Regions from separate parts of the Caminicella sporogenes DSM 14501 genome, predicted to be linked through region 1. Evidence: riboswitches for the same ligand, from Rfam matches in the RefSeq annotation. Region 1 holds a riboswitch; the other holds the start of a gene.

Region 1 (14,629 bases):
TATGATAAGGTTTGACTTTTTCAGTGACCTCCTGCGTATGCAGGGATTTTTTTATGCAATTTTAAATTTAACTAAAAAGTGGTAAAGATTTAAAGGAAATATGAATATTTTATTAGTAATGATATTATTAATTTTGTGAGGTGTTAATTAAATGTATAATCAATTTATGAGCTGTCCTTTTTTAAATTCAGTAAAAGATTACTACAAAGACTATTATAGACGAGTTAATTCGAGTTATGTTAGAATACTACATGCTTCACCTGACGCACCAGCAGTAGATATTTATGTTAATAATAGTCCCATTGCACTTAATTTTCCATATAGGGGTTTTACTCAATATATTCCTTTGCAAAATGGGATATATAGTATAAAAATTTTTCCAGCAGGAAGCAGGAGAAATTTAATTATAGATAAAAATATAAATATTCCAGCAAATACTATTTTAACTATTGCAATGGTTAATGAGTTGCAGAATATAGCTTTATATCCTATAGAGGATACTTCTATGAATATCCAACCGGGAAAGGTTAAATTGAGATTTGTTCATTTATCGCCAAATACACCAAGTGTAGATGTTAGATTATCTAATGAAAGAAGTTTATTTAAAGATGTAGAATATAAGGAAGTAACTAATTATATAACTATGAATCCAAATATTTATACTGTTGAAATTTATAAGACAAATAGTAATCAGAGAATATTGTATGTACCAAATGTAAAATTAATGTCTAATAAATTTTATACAATTTATGCGGTTGGACTTTTCGGAAAAAGACCTCCTTTACAAGTTTTAATTCCTTTAGATGGAGGTACATATTTGAGATTTTGAAAAAAATAGAAAAAAATATTGAAAATCATTGACAGAAGTATAAAACTATAGTAATCTTAATATGTACAAAATTTATAGATGATTAGCATTGGCAGATGAAGTTTATTGAGATTTTCTTCTTGAATAGTATAGAGGGAAATGTTCAATAGATTTTAAAGTTTATAAGGTGCAATCATCAATAACTAAAGAGTTTTAGGAGGATGTAAGAATGAAGAAAGGTACAGTAAAATGGTTTAATTCAGAGAAAGGTTATGGATTTATCTCAGTTGAAGGAGAAAATGATGTATTTGTTCATTTCTCAGCTATTCAAGGAGAAGGATTCAAGACTTTAAATGAAGGGGAAATGGTTGAGTTTGAAATAGTTGAAGGTACTAGAGGACCTCAAGCTGCTAATGTAGTGAGATTATAGTCATTTAATCATATATAGATTATGAGACAAATAAATTGTAGAAAACAAGACGGCTTATATGTTTGTGTAAGCCGTTTTTTAATTGTTTGTAATAAAAAATAACAAAAATTTAATAAATATATTGACAATTTATATTATAGGTATTATACTGTTAATCAATTATAAAATTGAATATTTATACTCTTATCAAGAGTGACGGAGGGAACTGGCCCTATGAAGTCCGGCAACCAGTACATTGATTATGTACAGTGTACAATGGTGCTAATTCCAGCGGTAGAAATACCGGCAGATGAGAGTGCTTTATTTATTTATTAAAGCCTTTTCCAATGTCGGAAAAGGCTTTTGTTATATATAAAAGATATAAGGAGGAATTATTATGTCAATAAAAAAATCTTATGAAGAAATTAATGAAAAGATAAAAAAAGGTAAAGCAGTAATTGTAACGGCAGAAGAAGTGATTGACATAGTTAAAGAAAAAGGAATAAAAGATGCCACTAAGTATGTAGATGTAGTAACAACTGCAACTTTTGGACCAATGTGTTCAACAGGTGCATTTTTGAATTTTGGTCATTCAGACCCTCCGATAAGAATGTCTAAGGTGTACTTAAATGATGTTCCAGCTTATGCTGGACTTGCAGCAGTTGACGTATATATTGGAGTTACTGAAGAATCTGAAAGCAAAGGTAAAGAATATGGTGGAGCACATGTAATTTGTGATTTGATAGACGGTAAAAAAATTTATTTAAAAGCAACATCTAAAGGAACAGATTGTTATCCAAGGAAAGAAATAGAAACTTATATTACTAAGGATTCTATCAATGAAGCATATTTGTTTAATCCTAGAAATTGTTATCAAAATTATAATGCAGCTATTAACACTTCAGACAGAAGACTTTATACCTATATGGGTATTTTAAAGCCAAACAAAGGCAATATAACTTATTCAACTACTGGGCAATTAAGTCCTATGCTTAATGACCCTTTATACAGAACGATAGGTATAGGAACTAGAATTTTTCTAGCTGGAGCAGTAGGATATGTTTCATGGCAGGGAACACAATTTAATTCAGGCTGTGTTAGAGATGAAAGAGATATACCTTTAGGAGGAGCTGGAACTTTGGCTGTAATAGGAAATTTAAAAGAAATGAGTACAAAATATATAAAACCAGTGGTTTTTAAAAGATATGGAATATCAATGTTTGTTGGAATAGGTATACCAATACCTATACTTGATGAAGATATGATGAAAAATGTTTCAATAGAAGATAAAGATATTTATACAAATATTATTGATTATAGCGTAGAAAAGAGAAATAAACCAAGTTTAGGGCGAGTAAGCTATGCACAGCTTAGAAGTGGAAAAGTAAATTTAAATGGAAAAGAAATAAAGACGATACCTCTTTCAAATCTTCAAAAAGCACGAGAAATAGCAAATATATTAAAAGATTGGATTGAAAAAGGAGATTTTCTACTTCAAGAGCCTATACAGAAATTTCCTTTAAACAATAAATTAAACACTCTTGAAATAGATACCATTAGTGCAGTGTAGGTGATTTACAATGTATCAGTACAGATTTTACAGGGATTATATCAAAGCTGCTGATTTAATAAATTTTACAGTTGTAGATAGAGAGTCTGATTTAAATATATCGTCAAAAATTAATTTGATTGAGGAAGCTAGAATTTATCTAAAAAAATACAGAGATGTAATTATAAATTATGTAAAGAATAATAAAAATTTTTATACAAGTTTAGTGCCTATAGAGATTTCCAAAAGTGCTCATAAAATAATTAAGCATATGGCAAGGGCGTCAACTGCTGCTAACGTTGGACCTATGGCAGCAGTTGCAGGAGCCATATCACAGTATGTGGGATTAGATTTATTGAAAAATACAGATGAAATCATAATAGAAAATGGTGGAGATATTTTTATTAAAACAAATAAAAGGAGAAAGATATTGATTTTTGCTGGAAAATCTCCTTTTTCAGAGAAAATTGCACTATCAGTTGAGCCAGAAGAAACACCTTTAGGAATTTGTACTTCTGCGGGAACAATAGGACATTCTTTAAGTTTTGGTAAAGCTGATGCAGTAGTAGTTTTATCTAAAGATACTTTATTAGCTGATGCGTCTGCAACTGCCATAGGGAATATTATAAAAGGACCTGATGATATAAGTAAAGGAATTGAGTTTGGAAAATCAATTAAAGGTATAGAAGGAATATTAATAATAATTGGAGATAAGATGGGAGCATGGGGAAATATGAATATAGTTAAGCCTTGAAATTTTACTTATATTTTTTATTAGCTATTGGTTTAATTTAATAAGATATCATATTTAATAAAAAATATTTATGATGGGGAGGATATTAAAGTTGATTAAATATAAATTTAAAAATAAAAGACCTTTGATTTCATTTGAAATTTTTCCGCCTAAAAGGGATTATCCTATAGATACAATATATAATACAATAAAGGCACTAAATGATTTAAGACCTGATTTTATAAGTGTAACTTATGGTGCTGGTGGGAGTACAAAGGATACAACTGTTGAAATAGCATCATTTATCAAAAATAAATACAATTTATCTTCTTTAGCACATCTTACTTGTTTTACATCCAGTAGAGAAGATATTGATAATATTTTAAATTCTCTTAAAGCACATGGTATAAGAAATGTATTGGCTTTAAGAGGAGATTATCCTAGTGGAAATAATTTAAGCTATGCTATATCAAATAGTTATAAGTATGCAAGAGATTTGATTGCACATATCAGAGAAAGAGGAGAATTTTGTATTGGTGCTGCATGTTATCCTGAAAAGCATATAGAGTGTAAAAGCTTGAATTTAGATTTAATTTATTTAAAGGAAAAAGTAGATGCAGGAGTTGATTTTCTAATAACACAATTATTCTTTGATAATGAAATTTTTTATAGATTTAGAGAAAAAACTAGCAAATTAAATATAGATGTACCTATTTTAGCAGGAATTTTGCCTGTACTTAATAAAAAACAAATTGAAAGAATTGTTTCATTAACGGGATGTACACTTCCGCCAAAATTTTTAAGAATACTGCAAAAGTATGAACACAATCCTGAAGCATTAAAGGAAGCAGGAATAGCATATGCAGTAGAACAAATTGTTGACTTGCTTTCGTGGGGGGTAGATGGAGTTCACATTTATACGATGAACAAGGCAAAAACGACTAGAAGGATTTTAAATAGTATTAAAAATATAAGGGGTGCATTGGTAAATGAGTGTGTATATTGATTATAATCCCGTTAATAGAGAAGAAGTTGGAATAAATATAGATAAAAGAGAAGTTTTGAGATATTTAGGATATAAAAATGGAGCAGTAGACAGTAAAATCGATAAAATGATAAACGAATGTATAGTGGAATTAAAAGAAATAGCAAAAACAAATTTTGTTTTTAATATATTTGATATTAGCAAAAAGAATAATGAAGTTTTTATAGGTAATAAGATATTTAAACTTGAAGGAAGAGATATTGTTAAGCATTTGAAAAATTCCGAAAAATGTGCTGTTATGGCAGCAACATTAGGAAGTGAAGTAGATAAAAAAATAATGTATTATGGTAAAATTGACTTGGTGAAAAGTATAGTATTTGATGCATGTGCAACAGCAGGGATAGAGGCTTTATGTGATAGTGTAGAAACTATAATAAAAAAGATTGCGGCAAATAATGGATATTATATTACATCAAGATATAGTCCGGGATATGGGGATTTTCCAATTAATGTTCAATTTAAAATTTTAGAATTATTAACAGCTTTTCAAAATATAGGTTTGACTATAACTGATAGTTGTATTTTAGTTCCGAGGAAGTCTGTAACAGCGTTAATAGGATTTTCAAAGAAAGGGAATATAACAGAAAAAAAGGATTGTAAAAATTGTAGACTTTTTAAAAATTGTCTGTTTATAAAGGAAGGAGATAACTGTGGAAATACAAAAAATATTAAATGATAGATTTTTATTATTTGATGGAGCTATGGGTACTATGCTCCAGAAAAAAGGACTAGGAGCAGGTAAGCTGCCTGAAATATATAATATTAATAAACCACAGATTATTTACGATATTCATAAAAAATATTTAGATGCAGGTGCAGATATAATAACTACTAATACATTTGGAGCAAATAAGTTGAAATTAAGAGAATTTAAATATTCTGTAGAAGATGTAATAAGGGAAGCAGTAAAAATAGCGAGAAGTGCAGCAGGTAATAAATTTGTTGCTTTAGATATTGGACCTATTGGAAGAATGATGAAGCCAATAGGAACGTTAAGTTTTTATGATGCATATGAAATTTTTAAACAGCAGATAATTATAGGAAGTAGAGAAGGAGCAGATTTAATACTTATAGAGACAATATCTGATTTGTATGAAGCAAAGGCAGCTGTTCTAGCTGCAAAGGAAAATAGCAGTCTACCTGTTTTTTGTACAATGACATTTCAAGAAAATATGCGTACTTTGACAGGAACAGATCCAATTACTATGGTACAGGTTTTACAAGGGCTTGGAGTTGATGCATTAGGGTTAAACTGTTCTCTTGGTCCAAAACAGCTGAGTCCAATAGTAGATGAAGTACTTAAAGTGTCAACTGTTCCAGTTATAGTACAGCCAAATGCAGGCTTACCTAAAATAGAAAAAGGAGAAACGGTATACGATATAACGCCAAGTGAATTTGTTTGTGAAATAAAGAAAATGGCTGAAAAAGGAGTAGCAATATTTGGAGGATGTTGCGGCACAAATCCAGATTTTATAAAAGCTATTAAAGAAAATTTAAATAGCTTAAAACCAAAAAAATTAAGCAATAAAAGATTAACTACTGCCTGTTCTTCTACAAAAACAGTGATTATTGGTCAGGAAGTAAAAATAATAGGTGAAAGGATAAATCCAACGGGAAAGAAAAAATTAAAGGAAGCTCTTAAGACTAATAATATTGACTATATAATATCTGAAGCTATAGTTCAAAAAAAGGCAGGTGCAGATATATTAGATATAAATTTAGGTCTTCCTGAGATAGATGAAAGAGAAATGATGAAAAAAGTTATTTTGGAACTTCAAGGAATTATAGATATTCCGCTTCAAATAGATAGTATGAAGTCAGATGTAATAGAAGAAGCAGTAAGGATATATAATGGAAAACCGATAATAAATTCTGTAAATGGTAAAATTTCAAGTATGAAAAAAATATTTCCAATAGCAAAAAAATATGGAGCATGTGTCATATGTTTATGTCTTGATGAAGAAGGATTAGGGGAAACTGTGGAAAGGAAGCTTGAAATAGCTGAAAAAATAATAAATACAGCAAAGGCATACGGAGTACCAGAAGAAAATCTATTGATAGATTGTCTGACGCTTACTGTTTCTACCTCTCAAGAAACTGTTTTGGAGACTCTCAAGGCAATAAAAATGATAAAAGAAAAATATAATGTTAAGACAGTATTGGGGGCTAGTAATGTTTCATATGGGCTTCCAAACAGAAAAGCTATAAATGTTACTTATTTAGCATTAGCCTTAGGATATGGATTAGATGCACCTATAACTGACCCTACTATAGAAATTATTATGGATGTAATTAGGGCTTTTAAAGTACTTTCTAATCAAGATAAAGAATGTAAGGAGTATATAGAATTTTATAGCAATAAAAGTTGTGAAATAGCAACAGTTAAAAAAATAGAAAAAGATTTAAAACAATTAATTATTAACGGAATGAAGGAAGAAGCTTATTTGAAAACGAAAGAAATTTTAAAGACAAGAGAAGCTATGGAAGTAGTAGATACATATTTAATTCCTGCACTCGATATTGTTGGTGAAAAATATGAAAGAGGAATAATTTTTCTTCCACAGCTCATTAGAAGTGCTGAAACTGTAAAGGCTTCATTTGAAGCTGTTAAAGAGAAACTAATAGTAGAAGAAAAAAATAAAATATCTAAAGGAAAAATAATATTGGCTACTGTCAAAGGAGATATACACGATATAGGTAAAAATATAGTTAAAATACTACTTGAAAATTATGGATTTGAAGTTATAGACTTGGGAAGAGATGTTTCTGTAAAAGAAATAATAGATACAGCTATAAAAGAAGATGTAAAGCTGATAGGGTTAAGTGCTTTAATGACGACTACTATTCAAAGTATGGAAGAAACTATAAGAGAAATTAAACTGCATAAACCTGACTGTTGTGTTATGGTTGGTGGAGCTGTACTTAATAAGGATTATGCAGAGATGATAGGGGCTCATTTTTATGGAAAGGATGCCAGAGAAGCTGTAAAAATTGCTCAAAAGATATTTGGAGTATAAATATTAGACATTATTATAAATTTTTGGTATTCTAAAGTAGACTACAAAATAAAGGAGAGTTAAATAAATGGATAAAAACAAAGTGTTGGCAACAGTTAATGGAAAAGCTATAACAGAGGGATATGTAAATGAAGTATTAGAAGGCATGGGCCCTCAAAAAGCTATGCAGTTTAATTCGGAACATGGAAAGAGACTTCTTTTAAATGATTTAATCAATGAAGAATTATTTTATTTAGGTGCTAAAGAATCAGGTTATGAAAATGATAAAGAATTTCAAGAACAGTTAGAGCAGATGAAAGCAAATTTACTTAAGCAATATGCTCTTAAAAAACTATTAGAAGATGTAGAAGTTACAGAAGAAGAATTGTTAGATTATTATAATCAAAATAAAAATTATTTTAAAACACCAGAAAGTGTTAGGGCAAGTCATATTCTTGTTGATACAGAAAAAAAAGCTAATGATATATTAGAAGAACTAAATAAAGGTCTATCTTTTGAAAGTGCTGCTGAAAAGTATTCAAAGTGTCCTTCTAAAACTAATGGAGGCGATTTAGGATATTTTACAAGGGGTAGAATGGTTCCAGAATTTGAAAAGGCTTCATTTGAAATGGAAAAAGGTGAAATATCAAAACCTGTTAAGACTCAATTTGGGTATCATATAATTAAATTAATAGATAAAAAAGAAGAGAGTATTAGTAAGTTTGAAGATGTAAAAAATAGGTTAAAGGAACAACTTCTAATGAATAAACAAAGACAAGTGTATTTAAACAGAGTTAATGAATTAAAAAAGAAATATGAAGTAGTAATTAATGAATAAAATAATTTAAAAATTTTATATTTAGAAAAAAGCACCTGCTTTTTTGCAGGTGCTTAATTTATATGTGTTTAGCAAATTCTTTACCAAATTCATAACATTCTTTAAGCGTTTCTTCAGATGGGAAGAATTTTTTACTCATTGGTTCAAAAGGAACTTTAAAGCTCATTTGTTTTAACAAAGTATGTGCCATTTTTATACCTTCACCACTCCAGCCGTAAGAGCCAAATACTCCAGCAACTTTACCCATATTTGCCATTGGGTCTATAACAGAAAGAACGTCCCACATAGGTTTAACCATAGTTTTATTTATTGTTGGAGAACCAAGTAGCAGACCTTTAGAACTATTGATAATCAAGTGTATTTTTTCTAGGCTTTCATTTTCTACATCTAGAAATTCGACTTTAATTCCTTCTGATTCTAAACCCTCTTTAATTTTTTCAGCCATGACAGCAGTATTAGTGTAAGCTGATAGATATAAAAGAGCTACTTGTTTTTGATTTCTGTTTTCCACTTCATTTTTAGACCATTCATAGTATTTTTCAATATTGTATTTGATATTTTCAGATAAAATAGGTCCATGTGAAGTTAAAATTATTTCAATATCTAAATCTTTAACTTTTTCTAGAGCACTTAGTACATGTTTAGCAAAAGGTTTTACTATACTATCATAGTAGTATTTAAAAGATTCTTTATATTCATTTTTATAAACAGATTTAGGGTCGATTGAACTGTAGTGAGTACCAAATCCATCGCAAGTAAAAAGTACTTTATCTGCTTCATCGTAAACAAACATAGTATCTGACCAGTGAAGGAAAGGAGCAGTTATAAATTTTAATTTTTTACTGCCTATATCTAAAGTTTCTCCATCACTAATAATATGACAATTAAAATCACCATTAATTTGTTCTTTTAAAAATATGCTTGCAGCTTTAGTACAATAGACTACTGCATTAGGATTTATTTCTAAAATGTATTTTAAGCTTCCTGAATGGTCTGGTTCAGTATGATTGATTATTATATAGTCTATTTTTTTTATATCAGTCAATTTACTAAGTTTTTCAATAAATTCGTCCTTAAAATTTGGTTTAACTGTGTCAATTAAAATTTTTTTTTCATCATCAATGAAATATGAATTATACGTTGTACCGTATTCAGTTTTCATTACAATATCGAAAACTTCTAATTCAGGGTCTAATACTCCTGTCCAGTAGATATTATTTTTGATTTTAAAATGTTCCATGTAAAGTACCTCCTCAAATTTTATAAAAATAAATGATAATTGTTTTCATTATATTGCACACTAATATTGATACCCAAAAATTTAAGTATTAACAATTTTTTTTTTAAAATAATAAAATTATTTTTTATTTTGTAATGATGTTTTTATTTTTGATTGTTATTGAATTTCTATCATATTCAATTAGTCCTTCTTTTTGCATTTTGGCAAGTTCTCTGGAAAGAGAAGGTCTGTGAATTCCCAATCTTTCAGCCCATTCTTTTTTAGTCATGTTTAGGCTTATTTTTAAACTATTTTGTCTAAAATATTCATAAGTTAAGAATTCTATTATTTGTTCTCTTATAGTTTTCATACTTATAGTTTTAAGTTTATTTCCAAGCATAAAGGCTTTATTAGATATATCTCTCATAAATTCATATAGAAAATGGTAGTTATATTGGCATAAACTTAAAATCAAATCTTTTTTTATGTGCAGTAAAGTAGAATCTTCTATGGAAGATACATTCATAGGATAATTGTTTTGGTCGCAAAAGAGCAGGTTGCCTCCTATTTTAGAACCTGTTTCAAATATATTTATAGTTAAAATATTTCCATTTTCATCTACATTTTGTATTAAAAGAGCCCCTTCGAGAATTATATCTAAAGTATTGCATTTTTCATTTTGCAAATATATTAATGTCTTTTTTGGATAATTTGATATTCTATGGTTATTTTCATTAAAAAAAGTATAGAAATCTTTTTCAGTAAGATTTTTAAATAAGTCAAAAGTTTTTAATAAAGGGATATAATATTTGAGTTTCATAAAAAATTCTCCTTTTATAAATAGTTGTAACATATGTTACGGAATTATGTCTTTGAAAAAATTATAATAAAACTATAAAAAAATTGAAAGGGGAAATAAAAAATGGATATATTTACTTTAGCTTTTTGGATTATAACTTTAATTCTTTTTTTAATATCGATTAAAAAAGATAAGAAAAAGACTATTGATTCAATGAAAATGTCAAGAAATATGATGAAGAATATGATGGGAGAAATTATAGGTATATTGTTTTTAATAGGGCTGATTCTTTCATTTATACCACCTGAAACTATAAAAAATTATATGGGAGGAAATCATATTTTCATATCGACATTTATTTCAGCTCTTGTTGGAAGTATAACATTGATACCGGCATTTGTAGCTTTTCCTCTTGTAGGTTCTTTAGTAGATAAAGGAGCTAGTATAATGCCAGCAGCAGCTTTTTTAACTACTCTAACTATGGTTGGGATAGTAACTTTTAGTCTGGAAAAAAGAGAATTTGGATTAAAGTTTGCTCTTACTAGAAATACATTGAGCTTTATATTTGCAGTGTTGATTTCTTTGGTTATGGGGGTGATTATATGATATTGACAGAAAAAATAAAGAAAAATAAAATGCTGTTTAGTGTCAGTCTGGTATATATTATATTGTTAATAGTAAATAGACAAAAAGCTGTAGAGTCATTTAATAATAGTATGTACTATGTGATAGAAATGTTTCAGATAATGCCTGTAGTATTTATACTGACATCTTTAATAGAAGCATGGGTTCCTAAAAAAGTAATAATAGACAATTTAGGAGAAAAATCTGGCTACAAAGGCAAACTCTTTTCATTTATAGTTGGAAGTCTTTCAGCAGGTCCTATTTATGCAGCTTTTCCAATATGCAAGACTTTAATTAGAAAAGGAGCAAGTATTTCAAATGTAGTAATAATATTGAGTGCTTGGGCAGTTGTGAAAGTTCCTATGTTAGTTAATGAAGCTAAATTTTTAGGTGTTGAGTTTATGATTTTGAGATGGATACTGACAATAATATCAATATTGATTATGGCTTACATGGTATCTGTATTTGTTAAAAGGGATAGTATACCTAAATTAGAGCAGTATGAAAATCTTGAAGAGGAAGACATGAGGGTTAATATAAATAGAGATTATTGCATAGGTTGTGGAATTTGTGAAAAATTATCTCCAGATAATTTTATGATTGAAAATGGAAAAGCTGTAGTAATAGATGGTGAAATAAATGATAGAAATAGAGAATCTGTAAAAAATGCTGTAGAAAAATGTCCAGTAAATGCAATAACTTTATAAAAGTTAACTGATTATTGAGTATATAAGGGTGGAAATACCCTTAATTTTTTTTGTCTATTTTATTTTTTATTAAATTTTCAATATTATTTATTTTTTCTTTTTGTTTTAATAGCAAATATATTAGTGGCATGATTATAAAAATTTTTACTGCTATTTGATAGAAAATTGATAGTAGAGCGTATTTAGTAAAAAAGATATTGTAAAAGCATATATCCATTCCAATGGTTAAGAACATAAAAGATAAAGTTATGAATACATACTGTGTTAAAAAATTGTAATTGTCAATAAAAGAAGATATTTTTTTAAACAATATGACTACATCCTTTCGATATTTGATAATAAATATAATATGCAAAATTTTAAAAAATTGATAAAATTAAATATTGCTGTAAGTATTAAAAATGCTGTGCAGTTTTATTTATAAAGTCTAATGATATAATAAATATTGTATAGACGAGGGGGAATATAGTTAGGAGTTAAGAGTTAGAAAGACATTAAAAGAATGACTCTAGGCTGATTAGATGAGAGCTGAAAGTGAATAATTATAATTTCTAATTAACATAGGGAGGATATAAATGTATATTTTAGATGTAAATCTTGTACATAAAAGTTATTCAATATATATAAAAAAAGGTATTATAAGAGATATAGGGCGAAAGTTAAGAAAAATATATAAAAATGAAAAAATAGCTGTAATAACAGATTCAAATGTTGAAAAAATATATGGGAAAAATATAGAGGATAATCTTAAAAGAAATGGATTTTTAATAGAGAAAATAGTGGTTAAATCAGGAGAAGAAAGTAAATCACTTGAAGTTTTAAAGTATATTTATGATAGACTTTTAGATTTTGAAATAAATAGAGGGGATTTGATACTTACTTTTGGAGGAGGAGTAGTTGGGGATTTAGGTGGTTTTGCTGCTTCTACACTTTTGAGGGGAATACCGTATGTACAAGTTCCAACATCTCTTTTAGCACAAATTGATAGCAGCATAGGGGGAAAAGTTGCCGTAAACTTATCAAGAGGAAAAAATCTTGTAGGTAGTTTTTATCATCCAGAGGCAGTATTTATAGACCCTGTACTTTTGGAAACTCTTGAAAAAAGATTTTTATATGATGGAATGGCAGAAGTAATAAAATATGGTTGTATAAGAGATAGAAAATTATTTAAAAATTTACTTAAATATAATACAGAAAAAGAGTTGTTTGATAATATAGAAGAAATAATATATTCATGCTGTAGTATAAAGAAAGAAATAGTTGAAAATGATGAGAAAGACAAAGGAGAAAGAATGTTATTAAATTTTGGACATACTTTAGGTCATGCTGTAGAAAAATATTTTAAATATGAGAAATATACTCATGGAGAAGCTGTAGCAATAGGTATGTATAATATAACAAGGAGAAGTGAAGAGCAGGGAATGACAGAAAAAGGCACAGCAAATTTAATTAAAGAAATATTAAATAAATATTATTTGCCATATAAAATGCCGGATATGGATAAAGAAGAGATAATTAAGACTATAAATCTAGATAAGAAAAATAAAGGAAGTGAAATGAATATAGTTTTATTAAAGAAAATAGGAGAAAGTTATATAAAAAAGATAAAAAAAATTGATGTAAAAAAATATTTTTATTAAATTTTAAAGTAAATCGTCTGCAAATTGAGAAGGGAGTTAGAAGATTGAAAAATACAGTAAAGATAAATCCATCTGTATTAAGTGGAGAGATAAAAATTCCACCATCAAAGAGTATTAGCCACAGAGCTATTATATGTGCAGGACTTTCAAATGGAATAAGTTATGTAGATAATTTAATATTATCAGACGATATAAAGACAACTATAAATGGAATGAAGTCTTTAGGAGCTGATATTGAATGTATAGAAAGTAAAGTTTGTGAAAATGTATATTGTGCTAAAATTAAAGGAACTCAAGGAATTAAAGTTCTAAATTCTACTATTGATTGTAATGAATCAGGTTCAACTCTCAGATTTTTAATACCATTTGCACTTTTAGCAGGTGAAAAGATTACATTTACAGGGCGTGGAAAGCTGATTGAACGACCTCTTACTCCTTATTATGAAATATTTAAAGAGCAGGGTATATATTATAAAAATGATAAAGGGAAATTGCCATTAACTATAAATGGAAATTTAAAATCTGGTGTATTTAAAATTAAAGGCAATATTAGTTCGCAATTCATATCTGGGCTAATGTTTGTACTGCCGCTTTTAGATGGAGATTCATGTATAAAAATTACAACATCTCTTGAATCAAAGGGATATGTTGATTTGACGATAGATGTTTTGAACGAATTTGGAATAGAAATAAAAAATAATGATTATAGAGAATTTTACATAAAGGGAAATCAGAAGTATAAAAGTAAATATTATAAAGTAGAAGGTGATTATTCGCAAGCTGCATTTTGGATGGCAGCAGGATTATTAGGTGGCAGTGTAAAATGTAAAGATTTAAATATAAATTCTCTACAGGGAGATAAGGTAATTTTAGATATATTAGAAAAAATGGGTGGAAAAGTAAAGATAGATAAAAGTTTTATAAAAGTAGATAAGTCAGTACTTTGTGGTAAAGTTATAGATGCTTCACAGTGTCCAGATTTAGTTCCCATACTTGCAGTTTTAGGGGCTTTGAGCAGAGGAACGACTAAAATAGTAAATGCTGCTAGGCTTAGAATTAAAGAATCTGATAGACTAAAGGCAATATCTACTGAGCTTAATAAAATAGGAGCTGATGTAAAAGAGTTAGAAGATGGATTAGTAATAAGAGGAAAAGAAAATTTAAAAGGTGGGGTTGTTGATAGTTGGAATGACCATAGAATAGCTATGGCATTAGCTGTAGCATCTATTAAATGTACACAACCAGTTGTAATAACTGGCTGT
Region 2 (19,844 bases), on a different contig from region 1:
TGCCTTACAGATTTAATATCTACTCCATAATATTTACAAATTAATTTTAAAACAGTTTTCAACGTCTTATATGCTGTATAAGTTTCTCCACTCTTATCGATTATTTCAGTAATATTCCCAAATTCATCTTTGTAAATTGGAAGTAAACAGCTTACACCTTTTTTTGAAATTTCTTCTATAAATTTCACAATAACACCCCATTAGTTTTGAAATTTTTATCACCTTTCCCCTGCTATATACAAATATGCACCTAATCCTAAAATGTCCAATATCGACATAAGTTTTCTCAAAACTGCTTTTTTACAAAAAATATTTAGAGTAGCAAAAGCTTAGCTTTCACTACTCTAATATAAAACTTATTTTACATTTCCTATTGCCTTTGCTAACTCATTAATACTAATCGTCAAATTCTCAAGTTTGTTTTCTATTCTTACTAAAAGATATATAGAAACAGCTATAGGAAATCCCAGATTAGCAATTTGAGCATAAAGCGTTTCCATCCCCCTATCTCCTTTTTATTTTATTCTTCAACAATTATATTTGTAACATCTGTCTCTATTATTCTAGCAGAGTTTATTGCCACCAAATCTCCTCCAGTAGTATTGAAAATATTTTTATCTATAATCATCTGCATAACAGTTTTTATTTCATGTTCTGTTATATCAGATTTTGGACTGTCAACTACTATTTTACTTTTTTTATCGGACTGATTTAAAAAAATCATTTCAAGTTTACTAGTCATGACAGCTACCCCCTCCTATAATTCAAAGTCATAATTTTAATTTAAAAATCTATTCACCTGTTATTTCTTTTTCTTCTACTCTTATAAGTTTTGCCAAAGGATATTTTTGAAGATTTGATATTGCACTTACTACTGCAAATATATCATCATCTGCTACACTATTTTTTATCCTAGAATAAGTTTTTGTTCTGAAAATATCATTACCATCTTCATCAACACCAACTTTATACTTTAATTTAATTTTAGAATCCATTTTATTTATCTGTACTGCCATCTTCTCACCTCCTATGTGTGAGAACTAGTTCTCTTAGTACCATGGTCTAATTATATTTTAAAGTAATACTATTAAAAAATAAAAAGCCAACTAATGCATAGTTGACCTTACAATATATATAAACTTAAATGATTTTTTCTATTTTAAAATAGCACTTTAATAAAACTACTTCACCAAATACTTATATTTAATACAATATTCCCTAAAATAGTTATAGATTAGCTCTTAGCTCTCGGTTCTCAGCTGTCAGCTCTCAGCATCTTTAAAGTTAGTCTTTGAATTTTTTTAAGTCCTTTAAAATTTCTTTAAAAAAGTATAAGCTATTAACTGGGAAATAGTTAGTAGTAAAATATTTTTTTCACTAACTACTTGCTACTAGCTAAGTTATCATCAAAGTTACAGGTAATAAGAAAAAATTCTTTAGAGTTTTTTAATCCTTAATTTTTAATTCTTAATTTTTAATTTTTAATTCTAACTAATAAAAAAAGAGCCTTTCGAATAAAAATTCTAAAAGGCTCATCTTGTGTAAATTATTCTTCAAAAGCTTCTTTTTTAAGTATTTCTGCTTTATCAGTTCTTTCCCATGGAAGGTCTAAATCTATTCTTCCAAAATGTCCGTAAGCAGCTACATTTCTATAAATAGGTCTTCTTAAATCTAAATCTCTTATGATTGCAGCTGGTCTTAAATCAAAATGCTTTTTAACAAGCTCTACTATCTTTTCTTCTGGAACCTTTGCTGTTCCGAAAGTTTCTACAAGTATTGAAACAGGTTTTGCTACACCTATAGCATAAGCAAGTTCTATTTCACACTTATCTGCAAGTCCTGCAGCAACTATATTTTTAGCTACATATCTTGCAGCATAAGCAGCTGAACGGTCAACTTTTGTTGGGTCTTTACCTGAAAATGCTCCTCCACCATGTCTTGCATATCCACCATATGTGTCAACTATTATCTTTCTTCCAGTTAAACCAGCATCACCTTGCGGTCCACCTATAACAAATCTACCAGTTGGATTAATAAAATACTTAGTTTCTTTATCTAATAGATTACTTGGAATAATCTTGTGTATTACATGTTCTATTATATCTCTTTCAATTTGTTCATGGCTAACTTCTGGACTATGTTGAGTAGAAACAACTACTGTATCTATTCTAACAGGCTTATCTCCATCATATTCTACAGTAACTTGAGTTTTACCGTCTGGACGAAGATAACTAAGTGTTCCGTTTTTTCTCACTTCTGAAAGTCTCTTAGCTAGTTTATGAGCTAATGAAATTGGTAGAGGCATTAATTCTGGAGTCTCATTACAAGCATATCCAAACATTAAACCTTGGTCACCAGCACCTATAGCTTCTAATTTATCTTCTATTTCACCTTTCTTATGCTCAAGTGCCTCATCAACTCCCATAGCAATATCTGGAGACTGTTCATCAATAGCAGTTAAAACTGCACAAGTATCGCAGTCAAATCCATATTTTGCTCTAGTATATCCTATTTCTTCAATAGTTCGTCTAACTATTTTAGGAATATCTACATAGCATTTTGTAGAAATTTCTCCAGCTACTAATACTAACCCCGTTGTTACTGTTGTCTCACACGCTACACGAGCTTCTGGGTCTTCTTTTAAGATAGCATCTAGTATAGCATCTGATACTTGGTCGCAAATTTTATCTGGATGCCCCTCTGTAACTGATTCTGAAGTAAAAAATCTTTTCAATTTCTTTTCCTCCTTTGTATCTTTTAATAATTTTTACATGAATTTAAATTAGTTTACACAGTTAAATAATTTAAAAACTTCTATTTTTAATATTATACCCAATATTTTCTCCTATTAATTTTTATCACTGCATAAACTATCAATCATATAATAAAAACCTCTTCCGATTGAAGAGGTTCATGTTTTACAATATCCTCATCTTTCAGAATGATATTCTGTAGGAATTAGCACCGTGTACATAGTACCGGTTGCCGGACTTCATAGGGCCTAGTCCCTCCGTCTCTCTTGATAAGGCTTTATAATATTAAATTTTACTTAAACGATAGTACCACATCTTTTTTCTTTCGTCAATATCTTATTTATAAAAAATTGCAAATCTTAATATTAGTTCTCAGTTCCCAGCTCTCAGCAAGATTACAGGTAACAGGAAAAAGATTCTCTAAGGTCTTTTAACTTTTAACTCTTAACCGTATCACATGTTTACTGCGGCAATATGACTTAAAAAAGTTATTATAAATGCAGCTATAGTATTTCCAACAAATATTGCAAAAAATGCATGTTTTATCCTCATATTTAAAAATGCTGCTGCCATAGCTCCAGTCCATACACCTGTTGAAGGCAGTGGAACTGCAACAAAAAGCATAAGTCCTAAAGCCTCATACTTTTTCACATTTTTTGCTCTCTTGATAGTCCTATTTATTAACCAGTCTTCAAATTTTCTTATTAATTTATGCCTTCTCATCTTAGAAAAAAAAGGTCTCAAAAAAAATAATATAAACGGAACGGGAATCATACTTCCAGTTAAACATACTAAAGCTGCATGAATTGGTATCATTCCCATAGAAACAGCATATGGTATAGCTCCCCTAAGTTCAATTACCGGCAGCATAGACAAAAAAAATACTTTTATTTCTCTTGAAAAAGCTTCTAAAATGTCCATATTATCACCAAGTCTAAAAGAATTTATAATATAACCACTACTTTAAGTATAGATTTCTAAATTAATAGTGTCAATGTTATTAAAAATATAGTTTTTCTGTAACCTAATTGTAATAGATATTTAATTATCTATACTATATGTAATAAATTATAATGAATGTAGGAGGGATAAATATTGAGAAAAATTTTAGGTTGTATAAGAAAAGCAGTAGAAGATTTTAATATGATACAAAATGGAGATACAATAGGTGTCGGTGTTTCAGGTGGAAAAGACAGTATAGTATTATTATATGCTTTAAAACTTTTTCAAAACTTTTCTCCTGTTAAATATAAATTAAAAGCTATAAGCCTTACACTTGGCTTTGATAATTTCGATTTAACTCCCATTAAAGAATTTTGTGAAAAAATAGAAGTTGAACATATAATTCGACCAACCGAAATTGGAAAAATAGTTTTTGAAGAAAGAAAAGAAAAAAATCCTTGTTCACTGTGTGCTAGATTCAAAAGAGCTATACTTCATGAAACTTGTCAGCTAAACTCCATAGATAAACTTGCTTTAGGTCATCATAAAGACGATGCAATAGAAACACTACTTCTCAGCATGTTTTATGAAGGAAGAATAAGCACATTTAGTCCTGTTACTTACCTTAGTCGCAGAGACCTTACTATGATAAGACCTATGATTTATGTAGAAGAAAGGGAAATAAAAGGAGCTGTTAAAAGACATAATCTCCCTACGGTAAAAAGTCCCTGTCCAGCAGATGGTAATACTAAAAGAGAATACATGAAAAATTTACTAAAAAAAATCTACAAAGACATTCCTAGAGCAAATGACAGTCTTTTAACTGCACTAATGAACATAAAACAACTGAATATATGGGATAAAAATAAATATAAAAAACAACTATCTGAAAGGACTGATGCCCATGAATAACTTTAAAAAATGTTTTTCAAAAATACTAAGTTTTATACTCATTTTCAATATGTTTTTAAATTTTTCACATGCTGAATTTATAAACATATACGAAGAAAAAAATACACAAAACATCTCTAAAGGTGTTACTTATGAAAAGATTTTAAAATTTACTGATAAGGGCTGGCTAAACTTAAATGTCTTGAGAATTGACCTCAATGACAAATATACTTCACTCGACATTTTGACTAGCGAAAAAGGTATATCAAGTAAAGATTCTCTGACAAAATTAGCTGCTTCCAATAAAAATAGTGAAAAAATAATAGGAGCTATAAATGCAGACTTCTTTGATACTAATAAAACTGCTACAATGGGTCCTGTCGTAAAAGATAGTAATCTTATAACTTCATCTTTAATGGACCCAAGCTTTGCAACTTTTAATATAGATAAAGAAAATAATCCATTTATAGACTATTGGTCTTTAAGCAATATTACTCTCAAAAATGAAACAAATAATTATATTTTAAATATAGATTTTAAAAACAAACCTTACATAGAAAACAGAGTAGTTTTATTAGATAAAAACTGGGGACAAACCTCTTTTGGAAATTCTAAACACCCAAATATTGTGGAAATGATTGTAGAAAATGATGAAGTATCAGAAATAAGAGATAATTTAGACCCTATTACTCTGCCAAATGATGGATTTGTCATCGTTGCTACTGATAGTGCTAAAGAAAAAGTTTTAAACAATTTTAAAATAGGTGATAGAGTATCTTTAAATATAGAAACTAATCCTGACATAGAAAAATTAAAATTAGCAGTAGGTGGTGGTTCTGTAATATTAAAAAACGGAAGAGTATTAGATAAATTTACTCTTGATATAAAAGGTAGACATCCACGTTCAGCATTAGGTATCAATAAAGATAAAAATGAAATAATTCTTTTAACTGTCGATGGAAGAACTTCTTCTTATCCGGGAGCAACTCAAACAGAACTTGCAAATATTCTGCTTAAGCTCGGTGCTTATGATGCTATAAATCTTGACGGTGGCGGTTCTACTGAAATGATAGTTAAACCTTTAGGAGAAAAAAATCTCCAGATAGCAAACAATCTATCAGATGGATTTGAAAGAAGAATTATGAACGGTTTAGCTGTATTAAACAATGCTCCTAAGTCTTCAATTAAAGGCATAATAATAAGCTGCGAAGACAGCAATATATTTGTAGGAACTTCAAGAGAATTTAAAATCAAAGGTTATGATGAAAATTACAACCCAATAGATATAGACCCTAAAGATGTAAATTGGAGTGTAAGTGGCATAGATGGCGAATTTATTGAAAACAGATTTATTCCAAAATCTACAGGAAAAGGTATAATTAAGGCAAGTTTTAAAGGAAAAAACGCTACTTTTAAAATTAATGCAATTGATAATCCTATAAAACTCCAAATATCTCCTTCTAAAATCTTTATTGATACTAATAGTCAAACTACTTTAAGTGCAGTGGCTGTAAATGATGAAGGATATAAAGCAAAAATCGATTTAAAAGACCTCATATTGAGTATTCCTGATGGTATTGGAGAAATACAAGACAATACATTTATATCATCAGACAAACCTAGCAGTGGAATTATTAAAGTTTCACTTAAAGATTTGGATGCATATATACAAATTGCAGTGGGATATAAAAAAGTTATTTTAGATGATTTTGAAACAAAAAAAGGAGAATTTTTATCGTATCCTAGTGAAGTTACAGGAAACTTTGAAATATCTTCTGATGAAAAGAAAAATGGAAACTTTTCTGGAAAATTAACTTATGACTTTTCTAAAGTTTCAAGCTCTAAAGCTGCATATATAGTTTTTAATGACTTTTATATAGATAAAAAGCCAGAAAAACTCGGTTTATGGGTATATGGAACTTATGGAAATGCACACTGGTTAAGAGGAAAATTAACAGACAGCAATGGAAATTCATTTACCATAGATTTTTCTAAAAATGTCGATTGGAATGATTGGAAATTTGTAGAAGCTGCTGTACCTAAAAATGCAGTTGCTCCGCTAAAACTTGAAAGAATTTATTTAGTCGAACCAGATTCTTGTCTATTAGATAGTGGATATATTTATATAGATGATTTAACTGCATTTTATAAATCGACTTTTGACAAAAAAGTTCCTAAATCTGAAACTATCTTCTTAGATAAGCGAAATATTCATTCTGAGCTCAAAAATGAAAATTCATTTAGATTTTTAGCACATGGAAACATAACAGAAATAGATACTCCATTAGATGAGCTAATTATAAATGATATTGCTAATATATCTAATGAAATGGATATAAATGTATTTGCTGGTTACGTTGATAAAAAACTTAGAGATAAAATAACAAAACAATATATAATAGGCTATGAAGGTTACTCAATTAGCAAATTTAAAAATGCTTCTTTTATAAAACTTGATAACAGCAAAGGCAGCATTAGACAAACTGACTATAATCAGTGGATATGGCTTTTAGATACAGTAAAAAATATAGATTCAAAAAGCCTGTTTGTTATACTTCCTAAACCTTTAAACTTTGCCGACAAACTTGAAGAAAAATTATTTATAAATACTTTTAAGAAACTTAAAGAAGAAAAAAATATTGATGTTTGGATACTTACAAATAGTAATGATAGTCAAAGATTTAAAGTTGAAGTTAAAGATGGTATAAGATTTGTAACTCTTAAATCATATCCTATCTACAATGATATGGACATATGTAATGAAATCAAATACATGCTATTTACTGTAAATGATGGATATGTAACGTATGAAATAAAAAATATGTATGAGAAAAAATAAGCTAAAATTTAATATTTTCTTTAGTTAAGATATATATTAGAGACAGGTTGAAATCGAAAAACTGAAATTTCACCTGTCTCTCTTTCTCAATATTTGATTTAAAAGACTTATTTGCTCTTCAAATAAATTTTCATTTAATAAATTATATATTTCTTCTTCATTGTTTCTTCCATCTTTTAACATAGAAACTAATTTAGTTATATTGTAGTACCCCATATTTTCTAAAATAGTTCTTATTTCTTCTTTTTCATATATTTTAAGCGTATTTAAATCTCTGTTTCCATAGAATTTTGTAAATTTTCCTAATATATTATCATCTATTATATCCCTAGCCTTTTCTACTTGTCCGTTATGATAATTTCCAGCTCCTTGAAATAAAAAACTCATGATTTCATTTGGCAGCAGCTTATCACTATTTGGATGAAAATACAACATTGTTAAAGAAGTAATAACAGTTATAAAAATAGTAATCACTATATAAATTTTAGTTTTTATAATATCACCCCCCAAAAAGACAATTAATAAGTAATAATGAATAATTAATAAGTATTTAAGCCACTATTCATCATCACCTATTCATTATTAATTATTCATTATTCATTATTAATTGTTCGTTGTCTTTATTATTTTCGCCTAATTTGATTTTATTTATTCTTTTTAATAAAAAAACCTCATATAATATAAATAAGGGGGTGCTTCTTCTTTTGGAGAGAAAAAAAACAGATTTAACCAGAGATATAAAAGTCCACTTTCAAGATGAAAATGCAATTAAAATTCTTTCTCAGTATTTAAGAGAAAGAATTTTTGAAAATACAATTATAATATGCATAGGAACGGACAGATGTATTGGCGATGCACTAGGTCCTATAGTTGGAAATTTACTTACAAAAATGAATTTTAAGTATCCCGTATATGGTACTTTAAAATATCCTATTCATGCTGTCAATTTAAAAGATGAAATAAAAAAAATAAAGCTCAACCATAAAAATCCTCATATAATTGCCGTAGATGCATGTCTTGGAGAAAAATCATTTATAGGTAATATACAAATAAGAAAGGGTCCTATCTTTCCGGGCAAAGGTGTCGGAAAAATATTACCCTCTTTAGGTGACTTATCAGTTGTAGGAATAGTCGACAAATATTCTTATGAAGATTTTTTTCCCATACATAGTATAAGGCTTAATTTAGTCATGGAAATGGCAGAAGTAATTGTAAAAGCCTTTTTAGATGCGAGTAAAGAATGAAAAATATCTATCTGATGAGCATTACTATAAAAGGTATTGTAATTATTGAAAACATTGTAGATAAAAATATTGCTTTTGATGCCAATTTATAGTCATTTTCATATTTTGAAGCCATTATCGCTGCATTTGCAGCTACAGGCATAGCCGTTATTATAGTAGGTATTGCTACTAAATAATCATTAAAACCTAAAATTTTCAATATAACTAAAACTAATAAAGGAAGTATCAACAGTCTAATCATACATAATAAATAAACTTTTATATCGCTAATTATTTCTGAAAATTTTACATCGGCTAATATTGACCCTATAAACAGCATGGAAAGAGGAGTTGTAACTCCTCCAAGCATTCTCAAAGTACTAAATATTGGAGTAGGCAGTTTTATTGAAAATAAAAATAATGTAAATCCTATACAAACAGCTACAAATCCCGGATTAATAAATAATTTTAAATTTATTTTACTACCCTTTACAAAATGATTATTTTCTCTACGCTTCAATCTAGTCATCAAAAATATTCCAAATGTCCATACTAATATATTGAATGGAAGATTATATATGGCTGCATAGAACACGCCTAAATCCCCAAATACAGCTTTTGTTACAGGATAACCCATATATCCTACATTTGAAAATACCATAGCATATTGAAAAATATCTCTAGTTTTATTTTTTAAATTAAGTATTTTACAAAACATATAGGACAAACTAATAATAAAAGCATAAATGCAAAATGAAATAATAACTAACTTACCGCTTTTTATAAGTACATCTGGAGAAAATGAAAAATTCATTGCAGTAATTATAAATGCAGGTAATGTAACATACAGCACTAAATTACTTATATCTCTATTCATATCATTAGTAATTATTTTCAATTTTTTTATTACATATCCTACAACGATTAACAAAAACAGTACAAATACTTGTTCTAGTGCAGCCACTACAAATCCTCCTTATTTTCGATTTATAAATTCAAAAAAATTATTTAATCCACTATGAACAAATTCATAAAGCAGTGGACTATCTAATTTGAATTCTACTTCAAATTCCAGTAAATCTGAAAATTTCTTGCTTTTAAAATATCTCTTTATTTTACTTACATTTTCTTTAACAAATGTCCCAACTGCAAGCTGATTTCCAGTTGTAACAAAATATACTGCAAAAATATCTCCATTTAGATAATATACAGAATCCTTTACATGTTCATTATGTGGATTAAATTCTGTATATAAAAACCCTGCTTCATAAATATTCTGCATAGCTCCTCTTTTGTCTTTATCAAATATTTCAATAATATCTATAAAATTTTTTAAAGAATATATCAATATATACTCAGGCTTTCTAAGTTTAAATGCTGCTTCCACAGGAGATATTCTCATTCTATTCCTTACCTGTGCAAATGCTACTTTTAATCCTTTTTCAGTTTTAACTATACCTATTTCAGAAATGATTAGCTGATACCCCTTTGCCATATCTATAACTGATTCTGCTATATAAAACTTTATTCCATCTTCTTCATGAGAAAAATCTACTACATTTTTTATTAATGTAGATGGTCTAGTTGTCGGCTGAAATTTTTCAAAGTCAAAATCCATGCTTAGAAACTTTTGAGCTGGGGTGTCAGTTCCCATACAGCGCATAATATAATAATTTACAAGCTGAACTTCATCTTTTATTTTTTCACATATTTTATTCCACAAATTTTCCTCTTCTTCTTTATTTAATTTTATATCACAGTTTAAAAGATGTTCATATTCTACGGTATTTCCCGGCAACATTTCATTGTTTTTTAAATTGATTTCATATATACTCTTTATTAAATAAATTGCCTCTCTTTCATTTATCTCTACTAGTTTTCCTCCTAGTCCGCCCATCATCTTCATTGTAATTATTTCTACATCTTCAGCACTAGCATTTAAAAGACTTTCATATCCATCTATACCATATTCTTCACAATCTAAGTGAAAAAATTGAACAAATTTTTCACCAAGTTCTGTTTCCCAATATATCCTAAGTGCTATAACTCCCATTAATCGAGTATTTGTTGCCTCAGCTTTAATAAATTTATAATTAGGTATAAATTTTTTATTTCCTCCGCCTTTGATGACTTTAAATTTTCTTTTCATATAGCATCTCCTTTAAATATCTATAATTTAAAGTTATTAGTTCTAAGTTCCATATTTTCAAATCAACCCTCTAGAGTCCTTTTAACTCTTAACTTTTAACTCTTAACTCTTAACTATTTTTTAACTCCTCTAACATTATTTTATTCTAACATAAAATAAAAGGGATATGTATATAAAAAATAAACATATCCCTTTTTTGTATTATTTATAATAGCTATGATATATATTTACTTTCCAAATGCCTGTAGCATACTCATAAATAGTTCTATCACTTGAAAATACACCAGAACAGCCTATATTTATTATGGATTTTTCTTGCCATACTGATTGATTTCTATACAATTTATCTATTTTTTCTTGAGCTTTTACATAATCATCAAAATCTTTTAATACGAAAAATTCATCATTGTGCTTTAGAAGTGAATCTACGATTATAGAAAATTCTCCTTCTTTTTTGCATAAAGATTTACCTTGCATCTGGTCTAGTATAGTTTTTATTCTAATATCATTATTGTATATATCCATAGAATTATATGTTCCATTTCTGTAAAGCTTAAGTATTTCTTTTTCCTTTAAACCAAATATTACTATATTTTCATCGCCAACAGCATTCCTAATATCTATATTTGCTCCATCAAGAGTTGCTATAGTAATTGCTCCATTCATCATAAATTTCATATTTCCAGTTCCTGAAGCTTCTTTAGTTGTAGTAGATACCTGCTCACTTACATTTGCACACGTTATAAGTTTTTCTGCTAATGAAACTCCATAGTTTTCTAAAAATACAACTTTCAACTTATCATTGACATCTTTATCATTATTTACTTTTTTAGCCAAAGTATTTATCAGTTTTATAATCTGTTTAGCAGTATAATATGCAGGTGCAGCTTTTCCAGCAAAAATAAATGTTCTCGGATAAATATCCAAATTTTTATCTTCTTTTAATCTATTATATAAATACATTATATATAAAACTATTAACAACTGTCTCTTATATTCATGAATTCTCTTTGCATGTATGTCAAAGATTGTATTAGGGTCTACATCTATACCTTGTTTTTCCTTAATCATTTTTGCCAATTTTATTTTGTGATTTTGTTTGATAGTGTAAATTTTTTCTTGATAAGATGGGTCATCTTTGTATTTTAATAATCCCCTCATCTTAGTTGGTACTCTAATCCAGCCATCTCCAATTGCTTCAGTTATCAATTTTGTAAGTTCAGGATTTGCTTTGATGAGCCACCTTCTATGACTTATCCCATTTGTCTTATTATTAAATTTATATGGATAGTATTCATAAAAATCCTTAAGTTCCTGTTTTTTAAGTATTTCTGTATGAAGTTTTGCCACTCCGTTTACACTATGACTTCCAACTATAGCCAAATGAGCCATTTTCACCTGATTGTCTGCTATTATTGCCATTTCTGCAATCTTTTCAAAATTTCCATAATATCTAGTATTCCAGAGTTCTCTACAAAATCTTTCATTTATCTCATGTACTATCATATATATACGTGGAAGAAGTTTTTTAAATATATCTACATTCCACTTTTCAAGTGCTTCTGACATTATAGTATGATTTGTATATGCTATAGTATTTGTAGTAATTCTCCATGCTTCATCCCATCCAAGTCCTTCTTCATCCATTAATATCCTCATGAGTTCTGGTATTGCAAGTGCAGGATGCGTATCATTTATATGAATTGCTACGTAATCATCAAAGTCTTCTATAGGTTTTCCCCTCTTTTTAAAAGTTCTGATTATACTCTGTATACCAGCAGAAACTAAAAAATATTCCTGTTTAAGTCTTAAAGTTTTACCTGCTTCATATGCATCATTTGGGTATAACACATGTGAAATAGCTTCTACTGAATTTTTATACTCAAATGCTTTTAAATAATTCCCCTTACTAAAACATGTGTAGTTAAAATCTCTTTTAACAGTTTCTGCACTCCAAAGGCGAAGTGTATTTATTTGTTTATTTTTATATCCTACAATAGGAGTATCATACGGAACAGCTAAAACGGATTCATAATTTTCATGTATAAACTTCAGCCTTCCATTTTCTTCAACAACCCTGACATCTCCTCCAAATTTAACTTCTACTGCTTTATTTTCTTTCCTTATTTCCCAAACATTTTCATATTGAAGCCATTTATCTGGAAATTCTACTTGATACCCATCTATTATTTTTTGTTCAAACAACCCATAGTTATATCTTATACCACAGCCATGTCCCGGAACACCTATTGATGCCATAGAATCCAAAAAACAAGCTGCAAGTCTTCCAAGTCCTCCATTTCCCAATCCCTGATCTTTTTCTACTTCTTCAATTTTCTCTAAATCTATACCAAAATCTTTAAGTCCTTCTTCACAAATATCTTTTATTCCAAGATTTATAAGGTTGCTCACAAGCAGTTTTCCCATCAAAAACTCCATTGAAAAATAGTATACTTGCTTTTCACCTTTTTTAATATATCTTTTATTTGTATTAACCCAATCTTCAGCTATATAATCTCTTACTAAGCTCCCAAGAGCATAGTATATGTCAAGGTCTGTTGCTTCATCTATAGTTGTCCCTCTTTCTGTCTTTAGTTTTTTAATAAAATCATTTTTAAATATATTTTTAGTTATCATCATATTTTATCTCCCCCTAAAGTATTGAACCTTTTTTTATCATCAAAGGATTTTTCCTATCTCCACTAAGTAAATTATTTTTCGTAATATGAACATATTTATCTATTATAGCATTTCTAATATATGCTCCCTGTTCAATTACGCATTTTTGCATGATAATACTGTTCTTTACTACCGCACCTTTTTCAATGTGTACTCCCCTACCTATAATACAATTTTCTACAGTTCCCTTTATTATAGAACCATTTGCGACTAATGAGTTTTTAACTTTAGAACACTGTGAATATTTTACCGGAGGTTCATCTTTTACTTTTGTATAAATAGTACCGTTTTTGTGAAATAATTCTTTTGAAATTTCTACATCTAAAAGGTCCATGCTCGTTTCATAATAATTTTGTATTGTATTTATACAAGCTAAATACCCATCAAACGAATATGCATTTACATTTAAAACATCTAATCTTTGAAATATAGCTTGTTTTAAATATTCACTGTCTCCCATCGTCAGACTATCGTGTATTATTTCTAAAAGTAGTTCTTTTCTCATTATATACATTTCCATAGATATGTTGTAATACCTTCTATTTCCTGCATTTCTTCCTATACTTATTACTCTTTCTCTTTCATCTAGATTTAAAGTATTACAACCTAAAAATCGTCTATTGTGATTTATCATTTTTTTATAGATAATAGTTATATCAGCTCCACTTTCTTTGTGATATTTTAGAGCTTCTCTAAAATCTATATTGCAAATCATATAACTCCTCGCTAAAAGTACATAATCCTGTCTGCTGTATTTAATATAATCTAAGTGGTTTTTAAAATTTTCCAAATCTCCTCTATAGGTAGTAAAGTTATTTAAATTTACTACTGGATTTAAAACAGACAATCCATCAATTTTTCTATCTAAATCCCAAGGCTTACCCATTCCTAAATGATCCATTAAAGAACGACTTTTCCCTTGAGTAAAAATACATATATTGTATATTCCCGAATTTACCATATTTGAAAGTATAAAATCTATTACTCTATATCTTCCTGCTATAGGTATAGTAGCTATAGGTCTGTTGTACGTGAGTTCTTTTATAGCTTCTTCATTTTCACTCAAATTAATAATTCCCATTAAGTCTTTCACTTTTAAGTCCCCCTTTTAGCCTTTAAATAACTCACAATTCCTAACTACTTATCACTTCCACCTCTTTTGAATTTCTACTGCCTATCTTAACTCCTGCTTTTACAACTACCCCTTCCATAACTATTGCTTTTTCTACTACTGCATAATCCTCTATTTTTACATTTGGCATTACTACCGAATCTATTACTTTTGCACTTTCCCCTACATATACACCCGGAAATAATACAGAATTTACAACTTCTCCATGAACTACACATCCTTCATTTAAAAGAGAACTTATAACTTTTCCACTACTGCTTATATAATGAGGCTGACTGTTTGGATTTACAGAATATATTCTCCAACTTCGGTCGTACAAATTAAGCTCACTGTCTTCCTTTAAAATATCCATGTTTGCTTCCCATAAACTTTCTACTGTTCCTACATCTTTCCAATATCCTTTAAATTTATAAGCATATAATCTCAGTCCATTTTTTACCATATTAGGAATTATATTTTTACCAAAATCATTACTTGAATTTTTATCTTTTTCATCTTCTATTAAATATTTTTTCAAAATTTCCCAATTGAAAATGTATATACCCATTGAAGCTAAATTACTCTTTGCATTTTTAGGTTTTTCTTCAAATTCATATATCCTGCCATCATTGTCAATATTCATTATCCCAAATCTATATGTTTCCTCCCACGGAACTTCTATAACTGAAATTGTAACTTCTGCATTTTTTTCTTTATGATATTTAAGCATTAGTGAATAATCCATTTTGTAAATATGGTCGCCAGATAAAATCAATACATAATCCGGGTCGTACATTTCTATAAAACCCATATTTTCATATATTGCATTTGCCGTTCCCTTATACCATCTTCCGCCATGACGCCCTACATAAGGTGGAAGTATTCTGACCCCTCCATGCATCCTGTCAAGGTCCCAAGGACTTCCATTTCCTATATGTGCATTGAGTTCAAATGGCTGATATTGTGTAAGAACTCCAACGGTATCTATATATGAATTTGAACAGTTACTAAGTGTAAAATCAATAATTCTATACTTTCCTCCAAAATGAACTGCTGGTTTTGCTACATTTTCAGTTAATTTCTTAAGCCTTGAACCCTGTCCCCCTGCTAAAACCATTGCTATTATCTCTTTTTTCTGTTTCATCATAAAAATCAATGCCCCCTTTTTAACTTTTTAATCCTATTCTACTCAAATACCAATCTCATAAAATTCAACTTTAAAATAAATTTTTATAATTTATCTTCTAAGTTTTAGAAATACTGCTCCTAAAGGTGGAAGATTGATTTTTATAGAATAAGGCTGATTATGCCAGCTATTGTCATCAGCTCTAATAATTCCTCTATTCTCAACTCCAGAGCCTCCAAATTCTTCTAAATCACTATTAAATACTTCTTCATATTCTCCCTTATATGGAACGCCTATCTTATATTCAATTCTGATTATAGGAGTAAAATTAAATACTGCTATTACAAAATCTCTTTCTGCTTTTCTTATAAATGCTATTATGCTTTCTTTATCATTTTGATGGTCAATCCATGAAAAACCCTCATGACTGCTGTCTTGAACATACAAAGCCCTTTCATTTTTATAAAAATTATTCAATCTCTTTACATAGTGCTTAAACTTTTCATGCATAGGATATTTTAATAAAAACCAGTCTAATTCTTTTTTGTAATCCCACTCTATAAAATGTCCAAATTCTCCTCCCATGAATAAAAGTTTTTTCCCCGGATGTGCTATCATGTATGAATAAAATAATCTTAAATTTGCAAACTTTTGCCAATAGTCTCCCGGCATCTTTTCTATAAGCGATTTTTTTCCGTGAACTACTTCATCATGTGATAGTGGAAGTATATAATTTTCTGAAAATGCATATACAAATGAAAATGTTATTAAATCATGATGATACTTTCTGTATATAGGGTCTGTTTTCATGTATCTTAGCATATCGTTCATCCAACCCATATTCCACTTAAAATTAAAACCCAATCCGCCAAGATGTACAGGTGATGTAACTTGTGGCCATGCTGTAGATTCTTCAGCTATCATAAGTGCTTTCGGATAGTATTCAAATATTGTCTTATTTAATTTTTTTATAAATTCTATTGCTTCTAAATTTTCTCTTCCGCCATATCGATTTGGCTTCCAATCATTTTCCTTTTTCCCATGGTCTAAATACAGCATGTAAGACACAGCATCTACTCTCAATCCGTCTATGTGATAAACATCAAACCAAAATACTGCACTTGATATTAAAAAACTAACTACTTCAGGCTTTCCATAATCGAATGTCGCCGTTCCCCATTCTTTATTTTCTGCTATTATTGAATCTGCATGTTCATATACTGCTGTTCCATCAAATCTATATAAACCATGAGAATCTTTACAAAAATGTCCCGGAACCCAGTCTAATATTACTCCTATACCTTCTTGATGGCATCTGTCTACAAAGTACATAAAATCTTCAGGTCTCCCATATCTACTTGTTATGCTAAAATATCCCGTTGCTTGATAGCCCCAAGAACCGTCAAATGGATATTCTGTAAGAGGCAATAATTCTATATGAGTATATCCCATTTCTTTTACATACCTTATAACATCTTCTACTATTTCACTATATGTGTAAAAATTTTCATGTCCTTTTGTTTTCCATGAACCCAAATGCATTTCATATATATTGACTGGTTTATCATAAAGTTCTTCTTTGTTTTTCATCCACATTTCATCATTCCAAACATAATTTTTCAAAGATGTTACTATTGAAGCTGTATTTGGTCTCTTTTCCGAATAAAATGCATATGGGTCTGATTTTAATATTACTCTGCCGTCATTTGTATGTATTTCATATTTATATAAATGTCCTTCTCCAATTCCAGATATAAATATGTTCCATATTCCATTTTCTTCTACTTTGTTCATACTGTATCCTATTCCATTCCAATTGTTAAAATCTCCTACTACTCTGACTTCTTTAGCATTTGGAGCCCATACTGTAAAACTTACTCCTCTTATTCCCCTATATTCAGTTATATGAGCTCCTAAAAATTTATAACTTCTAAAGCTGTTTCCCTGATGAAATAAATATATATCAAAAGAACTCGGACATATATATCCTATAAATCTATCCTCTACCATATTTTTACCCCTTTTTTCTTCATTTTTCACAATTTATATAAATTTATAAATTTTAAATCTTTTCTCTGTTTATCAACTATTTAACAATCTATGATTCATTTATTTTAAATATTCATTTTAAATTTAAACTTTTTTAAAATATTTTATTATTTTTAATGAATATTTTGTATATTTATTTACCCTTTACATTAATATTCAAACCACTAATATTTGTTCAAATTTTAAATTTAATTCCAATTTTCATGTTTTAATGTCAATTTTTTTATTATAAGTTGAAAAAATAAAAAAGTAGAGGAAATTCCCCTACTCTATTTCATTTATTTTGTCAAGCACAAATTTTCTTATTATATTAAGTTTATCTTCAGCATTTTTTTCACTATCTGATACAACAGAAAAATATATTTTTATCTTAGGTTCTGTTCCAGAAGGTCTTATAGCAAACCAAGAGCCATCTTCTAAAGTAAAGTGAAGTACATTTGACTTAGGCAAATCAAGTTTATTTTCAGTTTTGTCTAAAATATTTTTAGATAAACTTTCTTTATAATCCCTTATAATTTTAACTCTTATGCCTTCAATATTTAAAGGCGGATTATTTCTAAAATCATTCATTATTCTTCCTATTTTTTCTATACCTTCTTTTCCTTTAAGAGTTATTGATTTTAAATCCTCTTTATAATAACCGTACTTTTCATAAATATTTTTAAGTCCGTCAAGTAAAGTCATTCCCTTTGATTTATAATAAGCTGCCATTTCAGCTATTAACATTGAAGCTATGACCCCATCTTTATCTCTTACAAAAGTTCCAGCTAAGTATCCATAACTTTCTTCATATCCAAATATAAACTTTTTGTCTTTATTTTGTTCAAACTCTTTAATCTTTTCACCTATAAATTTAAATCCCGTAAGTGTATTGATAACCTCTACTCCATAACTCTTTGCTATAACTGCTCCAAGTTCAGAAGTTACTATAGTTTTTACTATCACTCCGTTTTTCGGAATACTTTCCATAGATGATAAAATATAGTCAATCAGCAGTGCTCCTGTTTGATTTCCAGTTAAAACGACATATTCTCCATTTTTATTTTTTACTACTGCTCCTACTCTATCACAGTCTGGGTCTGTTCCTATGATAATATCTGCATTTTCTTTTTCAGCAAGCTTAATTGCAAGTTTAAAAGCATCATGTTCTTCTGGATTTGGATATTTTACTGTAGAAAAATTGCTATCTGGAATTTCCTGTTTTGGCTCTACTATAACGTTTTCAAAACCTATTTCATTTAATACTCTTTTAACTGGCATAGCACCTGTTCCATGTAGAGGTGTATATACTATTTTAAAGTCTTTCATATTTTCTATTACATCTTTTCTTATTACTAGTGATTTAACCTTATCTATATATTTTCTATCTATTTCTTCTCCAATAATATTTAAAAGCCCTTTGTCTAAAGCTTCTTTTTCGTCTATGTACTTTACTTCACTAAAATCATTTATATTTCTAATTTCTTCTATGACCATATTTGCAAATTTAGGTACTAACTGTCCTCCATCTTCTCCATAAACTTTGTATCCATTATACTCAGGTGGGTTATGACTTGCTGTAATTACTATACCACCTGCACAGCCAAGTTCTCTTACTGTAAATGAAAGTTCTGGAGTTGTTCTTAGAGATTCAAATAAATAAGCCTTTATTCCATTAGCATTTAATACTAATGCTGCTTCTTTTGCAAATTCTGGTGATTTATGTCTTGAATCGTATGCTATGACAACTCCTCTATTTTTAGCATTTTCTACATTTTTTAATATGTAATTTGCAAGTCCCTGTGTAGCCTTTCTGATATTATATTTATTTATTCTATTTGTACCTGCCCCAATTACTCCTCTAAGTCCTCCTGTACCAAATTCTAATTCTTTAAAGAACCTGTCTTCTATTTCTTTTTCATCATCTTTTATTTTTAAAAGTTCTTCTTTCGTTTCTTCATCAAAATATGGACTGCTAATCCATTCATTGTATTTTTCCATATAGTTCATATAAATTACCCCCTATAAGTCTGCTTTTTAAATGTATTTCATAGTTTTCATTATACCAAAAAATCCCTCTGTAAATATATTTCTATATTATTA

Evidence for each region. Region 1 has a riboswitch for S-adenosylmethionine ahead of BUA90_RS10155 (homocysteine biosynthesis protein). Riboswitches for the same ligand answer to the same signal wherever they lie in the genome.
Region 2: another riboswitch for S-adenosylmethionine. It lies ahead of metK (methionine adenosyltransferase); the one in region 1 lies ahead of BUA90_RS10155 (homocysteine biosynthesis protein).

The regions. Positions count from the first base shown of each region.
Region 1 is NZ_FRAJ01000019.1:63-14,691, forward strand. Features, by position in the region: gene BUA90_RS10145 (DUF4397 domain-containing protein) at 152-829, shown strand; gene BUA90_RS10150 (cold-shock protein) at 1,038-1,238, shown strand; SAM riboswitch class I at 1,419-1,534, shown strand; gene BUA90_RS10155 (homocysteine biosynthesis protein) at 1,615-2,787, shown strand; gene BUA90_RS10160 (UPF0280 family protein) at 2,798-3,520, shown strand; gene metF (methylenetetrahydrofolate reductase [NAD(P)H]) at 3,612-4,505, shown strand; gene BUA90_RS10170 (vitamin B12 dependent-methionine synthase activation domain-containing protein) at 4,489-5,220, shown strand; gene BUA90_RS10175 (homocysteine S-methyltransferase family protein) at 5,195-7,561, shown strand; gene BUA90_RS10180 (peptidylprolyl isomerase) at 7,629-8,378, shown strand; gene BUA90_RS10185 (FprA family A-type flavoprotein) at 8,437-9,618, opposite strand; gene BUA90_RS10190 (Crp/Fnr family transcriptional regulator) at 9,743-10,417, opposite strand; gene BUA90_RS10195 (permease) at 10,520-11,002, shown strand; gene BUA90_RS10200 (permease) at 10,999-11,727, shown strand; gene aroB (3-dehydroquinate synthase) at 12,303-13,367, shown strand; gene aroA (3-phosphoshikimate 1-carboxyvinyltransferase) at 13,412-14,629, shown strand, end outside.
Region 2 is NZ_FRAJ01000021.1:842-20,685, forward strand. Features, by position in the region: gene BUA90_RS10550 (hypothetical protein) at 1-188, opposite strand, end outside; gene BUA90_RS10555 (YvrJ family protein) at 357-500, opposite strand; gene BUA90_RS10560 (DUF2922 domain-containing protein) at 521-742, opposite strand; gene BUA90_RS10565 (DUF1659 domain-containing protein) at 792-1,016, opposite strand; gene metK (methionine adenosyltransferase) at 1,547-2,734, opposite strand; SAM riboswitch class I at 2,927-3,029, opposite strand; gene BUA90_RS10575 (COG2426 family protein) at 3,207-3,674, opposite strand; gene BUA90_RS10580 (tRNA 2-thiocytidine biosynthesis TtcA family protein) at 3,849-4,607, shown strand; gene BUA90_RS10585 (phosphodiester glycosidase family protein) at 4,600-7,425, shown strand; gene BUA90_RS10590 (hypothetical protein) at 7,495-7,899, opposite strand; gene yyaC (spore protease YyaC) at 8,130-8,669, shown strand; gene BUA90_RS10600 (AEC family transporter) at 8,677-9,612, opposite strand; gene BUA90_RS10605 (hypothetical protein) at 9,625-10,797, opposite strand; gene BUA90_RS10610 (glycogen/starch/alpha-glucan phosphorylase) at 10,999-13,437, opposite strand; gene glgD (glucose-1-phosphate adenylyltransferase subunit GlgD) at 13,451-14,569, opposite strand; gene BUA90_RS10620 (glucose-1-phosphate adenylyltransferase) at 14,610-15,734, opposite strand; gene glgB (1,4-alpha-glucan branching protein GlgB) at 15,825-17,723, opposite strand; gene BUA90_RS10630 (phospho-sugar mutase) at 18,027-19,751, opposite strand.